DNA from 4 places in the Vibrio sp. V31_P5A7T61 genome. Region 3 is predicted to be linked to each of the others. Evidence: predicted binding sites of a transcription regulator. Region 3 holds the regulator's gene; each other region holds the start of a gene.

Region 1 (4,439 bases), on a different contig from region 3:
GCTGCAGTGGCTGGATGGGGGGTAGCGTATCTAGCGACGTATCTGCTTAAAGATGAATTTCGTCACGGACAATTGATTCAATTATTGCCAGATTGGCACGCCAACCAAAATATGCCGTTTTATGCGGTTTATCCTAGCCGCCAGCATATGCCTAAGAAAACGTCGGCGGTGATCGACTTTATCAAAGACAAATTAGCGAGTCCTTGTTATTGGGACAGCCGCTTAGAGCCTTATGTGCGCTTCGCATCGACAGGATGCTAAGTCTGCCGCCTACTTAATGTTTCAATCTCCCCCTGTTTTCCTCGTCTGGCAACATTGGTCGTCTATGCATGAGTTTGTTCTTTTTTCTTAAGTGATTCTTTCCATGACTAGAAACATTATTTCCATATAGAAATAGTATCAAAAAGCAAACGTTTGTTTTGTTGAAATTCAATGGCTTAAATAGTCAGTGATCGCGTGGATTATTTTTGATCTACTCCGTTAACATTTGCTACTTGCGTATCTACTTTTGCGCTATAGAATGCCTCGCCTTGCATTATTAGTAACTTTTCGGATTGGATTTATGATCTCATTGCTTGGTGTGATAGCCATTTTAAGCGTTGCTTGGCTATTTTCTGCAGATAGAAAAAATATTCGACTTAGAACGGTCGGTTTGGCTTTTTTGTTGCAAGTAGGTTTCGCCCTGTTGGTGCTCTACGTGCCAGCAGGTAAAGATATACTCAATGGGGTGACAGGCGCCGTTGCTCATTTGATCGATTATGGCCAAGAAGGGATCAGCTTTATCTTTGGTGGGTTAGCCAGTGAGAAAGTAGGCTTTGTATTTGCCATTCATGTCCTTGGTATCATTATCTTTTTCTCTGCGTTAATTTCGGGGTTATACCATATTGGCTTGATGCCGAAAGTGATTAATTTGATTGGCGGAGCGCTACAAAAATTACTGGGTACTGGCCGAGCAGAATCGCTGTCAGCAACCGCCAATATTTTTGTGGGTATGATTGAAGCTCCCCTTGTGGTTAAGCCTTATTTAAAGCAGATGAGTGATTCACAGTTTTTTGCGGTGATGACTTGTGGTTTGGCATCGGTTGCCGGAGGCACCTTGGTCGGTTATGCGTCATTGGGCGTCAATTTGAACTATTTGATTGCCGCCGCGTTTATGTCTGCACCGGCTGGTTTACTAATGGCAAAAATGTTGTTTCCAGAAACGGAAACCTACCAACAAAAGGCCGAAATCGATATTGATATTCCAAAGGCAACCAATGTCGTCGAAGCGATGGCTGATGGGGCGATGTCTGGACTACGAATTGCGGTTGCGGTCGGCGCGACACTGCTGGCTTTTGTTAGCGTGATTGCCTTACTCAATGGTCTATTAGGCTGGGTAGGGGACGGGATCGGCATCACATTAAGTTTTGAGCTGATACTGGGGTATTTATTTGCACCAATAGCATGGTTATTGGGCATTCCATGGCATGAGGCGATTACCGCCGGATCGCTGATTGGTAATAAAATCGTCATCAATGAGTTTGTCGCTTTTATTCAATTCATCAACGTACAATCACAATTGAGTGAACATTCGCAAGCGATCATAACGTTTGCTTTATGTGGTTTTGCTAATATTTCGACGATGGCGGTCTTGATCGGTGGCTTGGGGAGTTTAGTACCAGAGCGGCGCAGTTTTATCTCTCAATATGGTTTTAGAGCGATTGGGGCTGGCGTTTTGGCTAATTTAATGAGCGCTGCATTGGCTGGTGTGATCTTATCACTATAAATATAAACGGGGCGAGAGAGATTATTACTCGCCCCGTTTTTGTCTCACATGTTACTTCTCATTGTTAATCAGAGATAATTAATGCGAGTGATTAAAGTTGCGTTTTATCTTGAGTATGGAACTGTTCGCACGCCATCATGGTGTTTTCAATTAAACTTGCTACCGTCATCGGGCCAACCCCACCAGGAACCGGAGTGATAAAACTGGCTCGTGTGCGTGCAACTTCAAAATCGATATCACCAATCAATTGTCCAGAAGCAAGACGGTTGATACCGACATCAATCACTACAGCTCCTTCTTTCACCCAAGATCCGGGAATAAAATTAGGCTTACCGACCGCGACGACTAAAATGTCTGCTTGACGAACATGGTGTTCAAGATCTTTAGTGAAACGATGGCAGGTTGTCGTTGTGCATCCCGCTAGCAGTAATTCCAGACTCATTGGACGCCCTACAATATTCGATGCACCAACGACAACGGCATGTTTACTCCGCAATTCGATATTGTAACGTTCTAATAAGGTAATGATCCCCTTAGGGGTGCAAGAGCGCAGTTTAGGGATACGCTGAGCTAAGCGACCGAGATTGTAAGGATGAAATCCATCGACATCTTTATCCGGTACAATTCGCTCTAATACTTGGGTCGTATCAATGCCAGCAGGTAGAGGAAGTTGAACAAGAATACCGTCAATAGTGTCGTCTTGATTCAACGTATCGATTAATGCTAAGAGCTCCGCTTCGCCCGTTGTTGCCGGTAGATCATAAGATTTCGAGACAAATCCGACTTCTTCACAGGCGCGGCGTTTACTGCCGACATAGACTTGCGAAGCCGGATCTTCGCCGACCAGAACAACCGCAAGTCCAGGAGCCCGTAGTCCCAAATCGGTGCGGGCTTTTACTCGTGCTGCGACTTCAGATCGCACCGTTTGCGAGATTAATTTTCCATCAATATATTGAGCCGTCATAACATTCCTTACTTACACTGCAAAGCACAAAATTTTGCGCGCATTGTGGCAGATGACAAGCAAAATATCCATAAGCAAACGTTTGCTATTTGATTTTTAATGTTTGTGCGGATTTTTCTGTTTCAAATTCGGTAAAGATGATCCGCTAAATAGTGATGAGTCATGCTATTTTAGTAAGACGTTATGTGGTTGGCTGACGACGACATCGTGAGTTATGTACTCGTTAACCCGTTTTAAAATAGTACTTTTGCTTTATATTTAGGCACTTGATAGAAAATAACGGTCAAAAGCGTTGATTTACGCGCTTGAACTCGTATAATCCTTTCCCGTAACGCGCCCTTAGCTCAGCTGGATAGAGCACCTGCCTTCTAAGCAGGTGGTCACAGGTTCGAATCCTGTAGGGCGTGCCATATTTTAAGCCCCAGTACTTGTACTGGGGCTTTTTGATCGGCGCTTATTTTTTGAAGCGCAGGACAAGTTCATGCAAATCGTCCGAGACCTTATCGACATCATTAATACAGTCATTCAACTGATTTGCACTCCGTTGGGTGGATGCCGCTAAGTTTGAAATATTGACGATTTGTTGATTAACGTCCTCTGCTACATGAGCTTGCTGCTCAACCGCAGTAGCAATTTGTGCTGACATATCAGCAATCTGTTCAACGGCCTGTGAAATACCTTCCAATACTTCACTACTTTTTAAGACGTATCCTAGTCCTTCTTCAGCATTTTGCACGCCTACTTTGGATACGTTTACTGCTTGCTGAGCTCGACCGGTCAGCTCAGAAATAATATTGTGGATATCTTGCGTTGATTGCTGAGTTCGAGTCGCTAATACGCGTACCTCATCAGCGACGACAGCAAAACCTCGTCCTTGCTCTCCAGCTCTTGCCGCTTCGATAGCCGCATTAAGTGCTAATAGATTTGTTTGTTCAGCAATATTTTCAATGATTTGGGCGACTTGAGCAATTTTTGTGGTCTGCTCAGAAACACTTTCAACAGAGTGACCAATCTGCTGCACCGTTTGTTTGAGCTTTTCAATTGAATCTCGAGTAATGTGGGCCGTTGTGACGCCGTTTTGAGTCAACGTATTGGCTGTTGATGCTTGCCCCGCCGTATTATTAACATGCTCGGAAACATCATTGATTGAAGTGCTCATTTGGTTCATCGCCGCAGCGACAGTCTCGGTTTCGGCTTGCTGGCGTATGATTTCTTTACGAGCGCTTTGAGTTAAGCTTTGCCCACGCTTCATGCCCGATGAAACGTCACTGGCCGCGTTTTCAATTCGCGCCAAAATGGTACTGAGATGAGCGGCTTGACTGTGGAGGGAGACTTTAATCGTTCCTAGATCGCCACTATCGTCTGTATAAGTGCTGACCGCTAACGGGTGACTAAATGAGTTTTTCAGTAGTGCGCTGAGTGATGCAAACATTTTCTTGCGTGAGTATGAGATCCAAGCCGAGAAGATAACAACACTCAATAGAAAAAAGCGCTCAGAGAGTTGAGAGTAACCGATATTCCATAAAACGATGGCGAACAAGAAAGCGATACTTAACAATAGATATTCAGGGTGCGCGAGCAAAGCTAGTGACTTTGTTGATTTTCCAGACTTAATTCGTTGATAAAACTTTTCTGCACGAGCAACTGCTTGTCTCTCTGGACAAGAACGGACAGACTCATAACCCACGACTTTTCCATTTTTAGTAATTG
Region 2 (4,439 bases), on a different contig from region 3:
TTTGAAACTGACACTGAAGGTTTGATTCGCCTGTGCTAATGGCGCTGCAATTAGGCTTGCCACTAAAAGCCAGCTACTTTTCTTAAGCCAATGCTTCACACAATACTCCCTTAATGATTACCGCCAATTGGCTGTTAAAACTGAATATAAATATCATGCTGTTGTCCATCCCGCTCTACTGTCAGATTCAGCTCAGTCAGATCAGAAATGGACTCAAACACTTGCGTCATTGCACTCGGGTCGGTTAAATCGAGCCCATTCAGCAGCACCGCGATGTCCCCATTTTGTAAACCAACGGCTTCAAAAAGCGCAGGATCTCGCCCCGCACTAACGCGATAACCTACAATGCGATCATCTTGTTTGACTTGCGACAAGCTCACGTACTGAAATACCTCACGGGGATTTTGACTGATCGCCGAACGAATAGCAGCCAGCTTGTCTTCTACCACCGCTTGTGCGGCAGGCGCTGCGCGCTGAGCGACATTGTTGGTGCTCGGCTTACCATAATCGAGCCCTTCTAGCATTAGCGTTTCATCCCGACCAGCATTATCAATAATAACTCGGTCAGCCATTACCGCCTTTAGCGTCACGCGGGTGCCTTCTATTTGTTCATTCAATCCGTAAGTGGCTTGCTGGCCTCGGTTAGCAATAACCGCCAAACTGCGCTCAAGCTCATTACTGGCAACGACACCAACTAAGGTTAAATTAAGACGCGTGGGCGGCGCATCGACTTGAACGGGAGCCACGACAACAGGAGCCGCTTGAGGATTATAAACGCCAAACAGATGACTATTTTGCAACGGACGAATATCCGTTCTCGCCGTCGCCACTTGGCTACTGATTGGTTTCGCCACCCAAGGTACAATCGAGCTATCTTGCTTTGGTAACAACCACACCAGTTGGCCAAGGATCCAAGCGGAAAAGACAAGGCAAGTTAAAGTGAGAATGAGACTCAACGGATTCTGCCAACGAAGAACCTGCGCCATGCGCTCGCTAAAAGTCTGTTGATTAAATTCCATTGATTATTTCAATCCTTGCTGATTCATCATCCAAAGCGTTCACTAGTTATTGAGTCAGTTAATATACATCAGCTCGATAATCGGTGCGACTGACGACGTTATTTTATGATGATTATTTACCGCTTCGCTTGAAAATCTGGGAGCTTGTCTCCATAGTTTGTTGATAAATCCACTCCGAAAGCTGTGCTATCTTTACAAGATAAACACCAAAGGCGTAGCGCGAAACCGCAGACAGCGTGACTACCTTAGAGGCCACCAATAATCATGAGTTCCCCTGAACAAGCAGTTCGCTTGGATAAATGGCTTTGGGCCGCTCGATTTTATAAAACACGTGCATTAGCCCGAGAGATGGTTGAAGGGGGCAAAGTTCACTATAATGGTCAGCGGAGTAAACCCAGTAAAGCGGTGGAAATCGGTGCGATGATTACCTTACGTCAAGGTAATGAAGAAAAAACCGTTGTCATTGAACAGATTGCTCAGCAACGACGTGGCGCGGCCGAAGCACAGGCTTTGTATAGCGAAACTGCAGAGAGTATCGTCAAACGAGAACGCCAAGCGTTGCTTCGTAAGCTCAATGCTCACAACCCAAGTCCAGAACGGCGTCCAGATAAGAAACAGCGCCGTGATCTTCTCAAATTCAAACATCAATAAATTAGTCGGATCATTCACTATGACAACACAAGTAACCCCCAACAATCTATTACATCGCTATCTGTTTGAAGACTTATCGGTGCGTGGTGAATTGGTACAACTCAATGATGTTTACCAACGAATAATCACCAGTAAAGATTACCCCGTACCAATTCAACACTTACTCGGTGAGCTATTGGTCGCCACCAGCTTACTAACGGCGACGTTAAAGTTTGAAGGGTCGATCACCATGCAACTGCAAGGTGATGGTCCCGTTTCATTAGTCGTGATCAATGGCGATAATCAACAAAAGATGCGCGGTGTCGCTCGCTGGGATGGGCACATTGCCCCGGATGCCACTCTGCATCAATTAGTCGGTAACGGCTATTTAGTCATCACTATTGAACCTAAAAAAGGTGAGCGTTACCAAGGTGTCGTCGGGCTTGAAGGAGATAACCTAGCACAAGTGCTCGAAGGTTATTTCTTGCGCTCAGAGCAATTAAAAACACGCTTATGGATCCGCACTGGTGAACATGATAGCAAACCTCATGCCGCAGGCATGTTGTTACAAGTGATGCCTGATGGTACCGGTTCTGAAGAGGACTTTGAGCATCTAGAACAGTTGACGAATACTGTTAAAGATAGTGAGTTATTTGGTCTAGAAGCGACGGAGCTTCTCTATCGCCTTTATAACCAAGAAAAGGTGCAACTCTTTACACCACAAGTCGTTGAGTTTGTTTGTGGCTGCTCTCGAGAACGCAGTGCCGCCGCGATCATCACTATCGCCCAAGACGAAGTAAACAGTATTCTCGCCGAAGAGGGTCAAGTCTCCTTGCACTGTGATTATTGTGGAACGACTTACTCTTTTGATAGCGCCCAAGTAAGTGAACTCTTTGCTCAGAGCGCCCCCAACAATCCAACGGTGCATTAATTTTCATCGCTCAACAAGCACGATAAAATCACCTTACAGCCAGCATTTTGCTGGCTTTTTTTGTGCGCAAACCGCCTATAAATCAAGTAAAAACCATACCGTACAGCATACTTATTTTCTTTTGAATATTAATCATTTACGCTAGCGCAAAGGTTTGCGTACACGATAGAATAGGTAATGCCAGTATCTGTGACGGGTTGCTTATAATCTTCGAAAAGGCATGGATAATATTTGAGCTAGCTCCCTGTTTTTTCGGTACCCCGTTGTTAGCATGGTAAACAGATAACAATTACAAAAAGTTACATAAAATCCCTACAAAATCCTTATAAGGAGCACCTAATGACCGTTATGGAACATACCAAGGCTGCACAATTAGATCTTACCCAATATGGAATTACCAACGCGACAGAAGTGATCCGTAACCCCAGTTACGAGCTGTTGTTCGCGGAAGAAACTCGCTCAGATTTGGCTGGCTATGAAAAAGGCATCGTGACAGAGCTGGGAGCCGTCGCTGTTGATACGGGTATTTTCACTGGCCGATCACCAAAAGATAAATTTATTGTCAATGACGATACTACCCGCGATACCTTATGGTGGACTTCAGAGCACGCCAAAAATGATAACAAGCCGATCAATCAAGCGGTTTGGAATGACCTAAAATCTCTTGTTACTAAACAGCTATCAGGCAAACGTCTATTCGTTATTGACGGCTATTGTGGTGCTAACCCAGATACTCGCCTTAATATTCGCGTGATTACTGAAGTTGCTTGGCAAGCTCACTTCGTGAAAAATATGTTTATTCGCCCAAGTGAAGAAGAGTTAGCGACCTTTAAAGCTGACTTTGTGGTGATGAACGGCGCGAAATGCACCAATGATAAATGGCAACAACAGGGATTAAATTCAGAAAACTTTACCGTATTTAATCTCACCGAGAAAATGCAGCTGATCGGCGGCACTTGGTACGGCGGTGAGATGAAGAAAGGTATGTTCGCGATGATGAACTACTTCCTTCCATTACAAGGTATAGCCTCAATGCACTGCTCAGCCAATATGGGTAAAGACGGCGATGTGGCGATTTTCTTCGGTCTATCCGGCACTGGCAAAACCACGCTCTCTACCGATCCGAAACGTGCTTTGATCGGTGATGATGAACATGGCTGGGATGATGACGGCGTGTTTAACTTTGAAGGTGGCTGCTACGCTAAAACCATTAAGTTATCCAAAGAAGCTGAGCCCGACATCTATAATGCGATTCGTCGTGATGCATTACTAGAAAACGTCACTGTGCGCGGTGATGGCTCGATCGATTTTGATGATGGGTCTAAGACTGAAAATACTCGTGTCTCTTACCCCATTTACCATATCGAAAATATTGTTAAGCCAGTCTCTAAAGGTGGTCATGCCAATAAAGTGATCTTCCTTTCCGCCGATGCTTTTGGCGTACTGCCTCCAGTATCGAAACTGACCCCTGAGCAAACGAAGTATCACTTCCTATCTGGGTTTACCGCTAAACTAGCGGGTACCGAACGTGGGATAACCGAACCAACCCCTACTTTCTCGGCGTGTTTTGGTGCAGCTTTCCTAACCTTACACCCAACTCAGTACGCCGAAGTACTCGTTAAACGTATGGAACAAGCTGGCGCAGAAGCCTATCTGGTCAATACTGGTTGGAACGGTTCTGGTAAACGTATCTCAATTAAAGATACTCGTGCAATCATTGATGCGATTCTGGATGGTTCGATTGAGCAAGCACAAACCAAATCGATTCCCATCTTTAATCTAGAAATCCCGACCGCTTTACCTGGGGTTGATCCTGCGATTTTGGACCCTCGTGACACTTACGTCGATCCATTACAGTG
Region 3 (4,439 bases):
CGAAATGCAGAGACATCACCCGTTTCAGTAAATAGGCGGCTAACAATCGCAAACGCATCATGCAATTCCCCCTCCCCTAATTCTTCATCGAATTTTTCATGGCTCAATACCGCAATCGCTATCAAAAACGCCAGCCGTTCAGCAGGTAAGTTCAAAGAAAAATCGTGCTGCTTCACCCAACTGACGAGTTCATCAATCGGTTGTTCAGTCGCATTGTGAGTCATATCACTCATTGTTCTTCCTGTGGTTGTTTCCTAGCCCAAACATGGATGTAGCGTCCTAAAGATAGATAAGGCTCTTGGCGGCAAAATTGTTGCTCCAATGCCAAAAGGTCTGCAAACTCAAACTCGCCCATATTGGTCATATTGCCGATATAATCGCTAAAGCAACGAATGCCTGACTTACCCATAATTTGACATCCAGCATGTTCAATCCACTGATACACATCAGCAGGGAGCAGCCCTTTTTGTGGCTGTAATTTAAATCGTTTACGATGTGGCATGCCATTTAAAATATGCGGAATATTGCCACATACCGCATTTTTATAAACTAAGCCATGTTGGTTGTAAAACATCACCGAAACCATACCGCCCGGACGCACCAGTGCTAACAGCTGCTGTAAAGCCTCTTGTGGTTCCGTCAACCACTCCATCACCGCATGAAATAAGATGATGTCAACGGGCTCCGTCAAATGTTGCTGCACAGATTGTACGGGAGAATGCACAAAGCGAAATCTCTCCAGTAATCCATGGTCGGTCACCTCTTGTTTGGCTAAATCGAGCATCTCTTGCGAGAGGTCACACAAGGTGATTTGATGGCCAAGCATGGCGAGTTTTTGCGACATTTGCGCCAAGCCCCCTCCCGCATCCAAAATATGCAGGGGCGTTGTCTGACCGTTAAAATGGGTCAAAATTTGCATGAGATCATCCCAAACAATGACTTGACGAATCTCGCCTTTGTCAGAGCCGTAAATATTTTTTGCAAATTTGTGGGCAATATCGTCGAAATTGCGATCTTCAGTCACAGTGGCTTGAGTTATGATAATAAATCGTGCTGCTATTCTGTCATAGGAATGGCAGGAATAAAGGACCTTTCGCTGATTTTATTATCAAGTGCTGTTTTTTCGGACTATTTAATCTATGTTTGAGCTGAAAAAAATCGTTTCTTCTCTACTGATGCCATTACCAGCACTGCTGATGATTGGTTTTATCGGCTTGATGCTGATTATGTTTACCGCAAAGCGAAAGACTGGCTGCTTAGTGGTTCTATTTTGTTTGTCTAGTTTATTGGTTATTTCTTTTCAACCAGTATCCAGTCGCTTATTAATGCCTTTAGAGCGTCAGTACAGCGCTTTTTTACCCATTGAGGGTACTATCGATTATGTTATGGTTTTAGGTAATGGCCATGTCGTCGATGATAGCATCCCACCAACCTCTGAGCTTACCCGAGCCGCGTTAATGCGTCTTAGCGAAGGAATTCGAGTAATGCGGATGTACCCTGGCGCAAAACTGATCCTATCGGGTTATGCAGGCGGGAGTGAAATGAGTCATGCACGCATGCTGGCTAAAGTGGCGCTTGCGCTTGGTGTCGCAAAATCAGACATTATTTTGCTTGAGACGGCGCAAGATACGTGGGAAGAAGCAAGACAAGCGGCCGCTTTTGTTCAGCAGCGCACTCTGGTTCTGGTCACCTCGGCCAGCCACATGCCCCGTGCAATGAATGAATTTCAATCTGCAGGGCTAACGCCTATCCCTGCGCCGACAAATTATCTTGCCCAAACGAATATCAGCCAAGCTTGGGATAAATATATCCCGAGAGCGCTCTATTTAGAACAAACTGAGCGGTATTGGTATGAAACCATGGGGCTAATATGGCAAGCCATGCGCGATTGGGTGAGCCATGAACCCAAATTGAATGAATCATCGCCTGCCGTAGAGGGTGATTGATATTCTTGTTATAAGCGGCATCGTCGAAAAAGTGGTTTGGTGCACAACTTGATAAACATTGTGCACATTTAACATCAATTGGAAGGATTATGGGCCGAATTTGATTGCGAGTTACTGCGTTGCAGTCTAGAATCTTGCTGGTTATTAACAAGATTAAATGTAACCAATAGGCCGCTATTTAACAGCGGTTTTTGTGTTTTTATTACTTTTAGGCTGACGTTAGCCTATACCCGAAGAATGAGACGTTGTAAAAAGGCAGCATCGACAGTGCTTAAAACAAACCTCTCTCCTATCACGATCTCCTAACAGGGCGATTGCACTTTCGGGACATAACTACTGCTCTAGTTACCTAACGCCGAGCAGTCACCGACAGGATAATTTTATGGCTACGATTAAAGACGTTGCACGCCTAGCAGGCGTATCGACAACAACCGTATCTCATGTCATCAATAAAACACGTTTTGTGGCAGAAACCACTCAAGAAAAAGTCTTGGACGCGGTTAAACAGCTGAATTATGCACCAAGCGCCGTCGCACGCAGCTTAAAATGTAACACCACGCGTACGATCGGTATGTTGGTGACTCAATCCACCAATCTATTCTTTTCTGAAGTGATCGATGGTGTTGAAAGCTATTGCTATCGCCAAGGCTATACACTGATCCTCTGCAATACTGGTGGTATCTACGAGAAACAACGTGACTATATTCGTATGCTTGCTGAAAAGCGGGTCGACGGTATGTTGGTCATGTGCTCCGATTTAACGGAAGAGTTACTTGAGATGTTAGAGAGTCATCCCTCGATACCTAAAGTTATTATGGATTGGGGCCCGCAAACATCACAAGCCGATAAGATCATTGATAACTCTGAAGAAGGGGGTTATCTAGCAACGAAATATTTGATCGAAAATGGGCACACTGAAATTGCTTGTCTAAGTGGTCACTTTGTTAAAGCCGCCTGTCAAGAACGTATCGCAGGCTTTCGGCGTGCCATGGCAGAAGCCAACCTAACGGTAAAAGAAGATTGGATTTTAGAAGGCAATTTCGAATGCGATACTGCCGTTCTAGCCGCGGATAAAATCATTGCTATGGATACACGCCCGAGCGCGGTATTCTGCTTTAATGATACCATGGCATTAGGTCTGATCAGCCGTTTACAGCAACGTGGCATACGCGTGCCAGACGATATGTCAGTCATTGGTTATGATAATATTGAGTTAGCCGAATATTTCTCTCCGCCACTGACCACGGTCCATCAACCTAAACGCCGTGTTGGGAAAAATGCGTTTGAAATATTGTTGGAGCGCATCAAAGATAAAGAACACGAAAGACGTATTTTTGAAATGCACCCTGAAATCGTGGAACGTGACTCAGTCAAAAAACTCACCGCTAAATAGATAACCACTTCATTGACCCATTATTGAGCAAAAAAGACTTCAAACCCAATCGTAGCCTTAGCGCCACGATTGGGGGGCAATCTTTGCCTAATTCAAATCAAAATGAAACAAACATCATATAAACAATCACTGAGTGTGATATTTATTCAATGATTTGTTTATTTTATACATCCAAGTTATACTATTTTGTCAATAATGAAACGTGTCACGCACAGGGCAAACCATTTGAAAAGATGGGACGCAAAGCCTCCGGCCTAAACCATAGTGGTAGGTAGCGGGGTTGCCGATGACAAAATAGCTAAAACAAGCAGTCAACTCCCCCTATTATTATGCTTTTTGACGTTTTGCTATTTTCTCGGACCTGATTTTGCTGGCGAATTGCTTAATACACCGAGAATGACAGCATGGATAAACCGGTATTAAAAGATTCAATGCGGCTATTCGAACTGCTTGGCCAGGTCAAGTCGCGCTCAATGTTTGGTGGCTTCGGCATTTTTGTCGATGACACTATGTTCGCTTTAGTCGTCAACAATCAACTCCATCTTCGAGCTGACGATGAATCTGCTAAAGTTTTTACCGAAAGAGGCTATCTGCCCTACGTTTATAAAAAACGGGGCTTTCCTGTGGTAACTAAGTACTTTGCTTTACCTGATACCTGTTGGCTTGATCCAACGACCATTTTGCAGGAAGCAACCGTCGCCTTACGCCAAGCCAAATCGGAGCGAGAGCAGCAAGAGCAGACTAAACCCACTCGTCTTAAAGATCTGCCTAACCTACGTTTAGCAACCGAAAGAATGCTCAAAAAAGCAGGCATTCATTCCGTTGATCAGTTGCAACAAACGGGTGCTGTCGCCGCTTATCAGGCGATCAGACAAAGTCACTCATCTGATGTCAGTTTAGAGTTATTGTGGGCGTTAGAAGGGGCAATCGAAGGTAAACATTGGTCGGTGATCCCTCCAAGTCGTCGTGAAGAATTGAAAAAAAACCTGTTTTAATTTTGATATCTAGCCCGCTCACTGAGAGTCAGTAGCGGGTATATCTACCAATCATAACGCCTCCTAATAAGCATCATGATTCCTTGACCTTAATCATTTCGATAT
Region 4 (4,439 bases), on a different contig from region 3:
GCGAAGGGATTAGAAGTCAAATAACCCTATCAAATCTATACGGTTATCAGCCTATCAATCAATATTGCTGATTGATGGTTATCACGTTACAAAAATGGCCCGCTTAGCGGGCCATTTTATCTACTATGACAAAGTATTAAGCGTAAACCGGTAAGCGTTGACAAATCGCTAACACTTTCTGTTTAGTCGCTTCGATAACCGCTTGATCGTTAGCGTTATCTAATACGTCACACATCCAGTTTGCCAAATCTTGTGCATCTTGCTCAGTGAATCCACGACGTGTGATCGCTGGCGTTCCAATACGGATACCCGAGGTTACAAATGGGCTACGCGGATCGTTGGGTACCGAGTTTTTGTTCACGGTGATATTCGCAGCCCCCAGTGCGGCATCGGCTTCTTTACCAGTAATGCCTTTATCGATCAAATCGACTAAGAATAGGTGATTCTCGGTGCTGTTAGAAACAATCTTGTAACCGCGCTCTTGGAATTGAGCCACCATCGCTTTGGCATTTTTTACTACGCGTGCTTGGTACTCTTTAAACTCAGGCTCCATTGCTTCTTTAAATGCTACCGCTTTAGCCGCAATAACATGCATTAATGGACCACCTTGCCCACCCGGGAAAACGGCCGAGTTAAGCTTTTTATACATCTCTTCGCCCGCATTGGACAAAATCAAACCACCACGAGGGCCGGCTAACGTTTTATGGGTCGTCGTGGTCACTACATGCGCATAAGGGAGCGGCGTTGGATAAACCCCAGCAGCAATCAAACCAGCGACGTGTGCCATATCGACAAAAAAGTAAGCGTCAACTTTATCGGCAATTTCGCGCATCCGTTTCCAATCAACGATTTGCGAATAAGCAGAGAAACCACCAATGATCATCTTTGGCTTGTGCTCAAGAGCCAGTGCTTCCATCTCTTCGTAATTGATCTTACCGCTTTCATCAATACCGTATGGGATAATATTGTAGTGCTTACCAGAAAAGTTAACTGGAGAGCCATGAGTTAAATGACCACCATGAGCCAGACTCATGCCTAATACAGTATCGCCTGGGTTAAGCAACGCCATATAAACGGCACTGTTAGCCTGAGAACCAGAGTGTGGCTGAACGTTAGCGTACTCACAACCAAATAGCTGACAAGCGCGATCAATCGCTAATGCTTCAGCTTTATCAACGTATTCACAACCGCCGTAATAACGTTTGCCTGGGTAACCTTCAGCGTATTTGTTGGTGAGCTGAGAGCCTTGTGCTTCCATAACCCGTGGGCTAGTGTAGTTTTCTGAAGCGATAAGCTCGATGTGTTCTTCTTGACGAAGCGTTTCTTCTTGGATTGCTGCGAATAACTCCGCATCGTAATCAGCGATATTCATATCACGCTTAAGCATCTGTATCTCCTGACTCAGATTTATCTGAAATTAGCTATCCCCAAACGACTTAGTATCTTTTGGGCATAAAAACCACACAATGACCCAACGCAAACGTTTTCGTCACCCTAATGGCGCGCATTCTACCTAATTTAACGTGTCTCATAAAGTGTAAATTACATAAAATATCATGCAGTTTTTTCATCATGACTAACGATAATAGTCCGCTTAACGTGAACCTATCGCTTAAGTGTCAATGTTACGCTTTACAGCCTGTAAAACGCCAATGACATAGATCTACCTTAATTTCACCTAGTATGCTACCGGAAATCGCGACTTTTCATTACTATAGCGCGCAACTATTCCCTCTAATCCGATTGATCTTTTGAGCTGTAGCAATGGATAAACACACCCACAAAGAAGATATAATCGCCATGCTGACTGGAACGTTCTTAGTAGCGCAAGGCGTCTTTTTTCTCCAAGCTGGAGAACTACTGACTGGCGGAACCGCTGGATTGGCACTGCTGATGACCCACTTTTTGCCTTGGTCATTTGGCTGGCTGTATTTTATAGCTAATAGTCCATTTTATTTATTAGCTTGGCGTCGTTTCGGTGGTCGATTTGCTATCAATAGCGCCTTATGCGGGGCATTAGTCTCGGTTTTTACTGATCATTTGGCCATGTTCATTACCCTTAGTGAGATAAATCCATTTTACTGTGCGCTGGCGGGCGGACTATTAATGGGCCTCGGCATGCTGATTCTTTTTCGTCATCGCGCGAGTTTAGGCGGTTTTAATGTCCTCTGTTTAGCGATACAAGATAGGCATGCAATACCTGCGGGTCATGTACAGATGGTGATCGACGGATTAATACTGAGTGCTTCTTTGTTCTTTATTAGCCCCAGTACAATGTTGTTATCCATTTTTGGGGCGATTATCTTGAATCTAGTACTGAGTATGAATCACAAACCCACTCGCTATAACGTTACTTATCAACCTTAAATCTAAGTGCTAGTCATGAAAAACGCCTTAAGCCGACATCGGTTTAAGGCGTTTTTCTTTATACGCTAATCAAAACAGCGCTCATTATTGATTAATGGGTTGCACGTGATTTCACATCATGACTGATCGCTTTATCCAATTCAGCAGCCACGTGGCCCGGTGAACGCGTCGTTTGTGAAATCAGTCGATACATCGCTGGAATAACAAATAATGTCACCAATGACGCAAACGCCATCCCAAAGAAAATCACGGTCCCGACCGAAACTCGACTTTCATAGCCCGCTCCTGTCGATAAAATCAGTGGTATCGCTCCAGCCAGAGTGGTAAACGCCGTCATCAGAATCGGCCGTAGACGTCGCGCAGCAGCATCAATGATGGCTTTCTCGAATTCATAGCCTCGATCGCGCAGCTGGTTGGCAAATTCAACAATCAGAATACCATTTTTCGTCACCATACCGATCAGCATGATCATCCCAATTTGGCTATAAATGTTCATCCCCTGCTCCATGACAAATAGCCCGACAAATCCACCGAACACGCCCATAGGCACAGTGAACATCACCACTAACGGATTGATAAAGCTTTCAAATTGCGCCGCCAAGACCAAATAGGCGACTAGCAAAGCTAATGCAAAGACAATCGCAACGCTGGATTGATTTTCTCGAAAATCTTTTGATTCCCCCGAGTAGCTGACGGTGATATCACTCGGTAATATCTCTTGAGCTGTCTTATCCAAAAAGTCGAGCGCTTGGCCTAAGGTATACCCCTCGGCAAGGTTAGCCGTCATAGTGATCGCTTTTTGCTTATTGTAACGCGCTAAACGAATCGAGGATGCAACCTCTTCAATATGGGTCAAAGTGTCTAAGGTCACTAACTCCCCTGATGCTGTTCGCAAGTAGATCTGACTCAAATCTGAAGCGTTATTGAAGCGATTTTCGTCACCACGTAAATACACATCGTATTCTTCTCCTCGCTCGACAAAGGTTGTGACCTTTTGTCCACCAAGCATCACTTCTAGGGTATTAGAAATCTCTTGTACACTGATACCGAGTTCAGCGGCACGCTGACGATCAACCGACACAACCAGTTCTGGCGTTTTCTCTGAATAATTACTGTCAACACCAGTCATCATCTGTGATTCTGTTGCACGCTGTTTAAGCACCTCAGTCCATTGTTGTAGCTCTTCATAATCGGATCCACCAAGAACAAACTGCACTGGTTCACTAGAGCCGCCTCTGAAACCCGGCATAAATGGGAACACACGCACATCAGGAATACCCGCCAGCGCTTGTCGTATATGATTCAAAGCCTGTTGAGCGGTGATATCGCGCTCATTCCAATCATCGAGGATCATGATCACAAAGCCGGTTTGATCGCCAGCGTTACCACCAAACGCTGGCGATTGAATACTGAAAGACTTTAAAAAGCCTTGGCCGAGTAATGGCATTAATCGTGATTCGACCAAATCCATATTAGCTGCCATGCGGTTATAACTGGTCGCATCAGCACCACGTACAAACGCAAAAATCACGCCGCGATCTTCAGAAGGGGTTAACTGAGCGGGAACCTGTTGATTAAGCGCATAGCTGCCCCCAACACAGGCGATGATCACTAACGGCGCGGCCCACTTTGCACGCAAAGCGAGTTGTAAAGCACGGCGATAGTTGGCTTCTAATCGAGCAAACAGTTTATCGACCATGCGATTAAAACGGTTCGGTTTGACATTGGCGCGTAAAATTTTGCTGCTTAGAACCGGGGTCAAGGTTAACGCGATTAAAGAAGAGAAAATCACGGACATCGCTAACAGAACCGAAAACTCAGTGAAGAGTAACCCTACCATGCCATCCATAAACGAGATCGGTAAAAAAACCATCACTAAGACCAGTGTGGTAGCAATCACCGCAAACCCCACTTCCTGCGCCCCTTTATAAGCCGCCAGCAAGGGTTTCTCTCCTTGTTCAATATGATGATAGATATTTTCCATCACCACAATCGCGTCATCCACCACCAATCCGATAGCTAAAATTAACGCCATTAACGTGATCAAGTTAATCGAAAAACCAAAATAATAG

What was found. Region 3 encodes PurR, which represses purine synthesis genes. Its sites were predicted from a motif close to TNANGNAAACGTTTNCNTNA; they were not measured.
Region 1: folD (bifunctional methylenetetrahydrofolate dehydrogenase/methenyltetrahydrofolate cyclohydrolase FolD) is a predicted target of PurR. The motif match lies at 2,800-2,819, and genes of this name have one in related genera.
Region 2: pckA (phosphoenolpyruvate carboxykinase (ATP)) is a predicted target of PurR. The motif match lies at 2,723-2,742, and genes of this name have one in related genera.
Region 4: glyA (serine hydroxymethyltransferase) is a predicted target of PurR. The motif match lies at 1,473-1,492, and genes of this name have one in related genera.

The regions. Positions count from the first base shown of each region.
Region 1 is NZ_WXWI01000033.1:135,605-140,043, forward strand. It holds gene CAG58_RS08190 (LysR substrate-binding domain-containing protein) at 1-261, shown strand, start outside; gene CAG58_RS08195 (NupC/NupG family nucleoside CNT transporter) at 563-1,765, shown strand; gene folD (bifunctional methylenetetrahydrofolate dehydrogenase/methenyltetrahydrofolate cyclohydrolase FolD) at 1,857-2,729, opposite strand; tRNA gene CAG58_RS08205 (tRNA-Arg) at 3,063-3,139, shown strand; gene CAG58_RS08210 (methyl-accepting chemotaxis protein) at 3,184-4,439, opposite strand, start outside.
Region 2 is NZ_WXWI01000016.1:44,336-48,774, forward strand. It holds gene gspD (type II secretion system secretin GspD) at 1-99, opposite strand, end outside; gene gspC (type II secretion system protein GspC) at 135-1,019, opposite strand; gene hslR (ribosome-associated heat shock protein Hsp15) at 1,284-1,670, shown strand; gene hslO (Hsp33 family molecular chaperone HslO) at 1,690-2,580, shown strand; gene pckA (phosphoenolpyruvate carboxykinase (ATP)) at 2,920-4,439, shown strand, end outside.
Region 3 is NZ_WXWI01000025.1:105,045-109,483, reverse strand. It holds gene mukF (chromosome partition protein MukF) at 1-233, opposite strand, end outside; gene cmoM (tRNA uridine 5-oxyacetic acid(34) methyltransferase CmoM) at 230-1,024, opposite strand; gene elyC (envelope biogenesis factor ElyC) at 1,140-1,946, shown strand; gene purR (HTH-type transcriptional repressor PurR) at 2,329-3,339, shown strand; cyclic di-GMP riboswitch class I at 3,545-3,627, shown strand; gene CAG58_RS05395 (TfoX/Sxy family DNA transformation protein) at 3,744-4,334, shown strand.
Region 4 is NZ_WXWI01000033.1:28,956-33,394, forward strand. It holds gene lipA (lipoyl synthase) at 1-24, shown strand, start outside; gene glyA (serine hydroxymethyltransferase) at 137-1,387, opposite strand; gene CAG58_RS07685 (YitT family protein) at 1,765-2,367, shown strand; gene vexH (vibriobactin export RND transporter permease subunit VexH) at 2,459-4,439, opposite strand, start outside.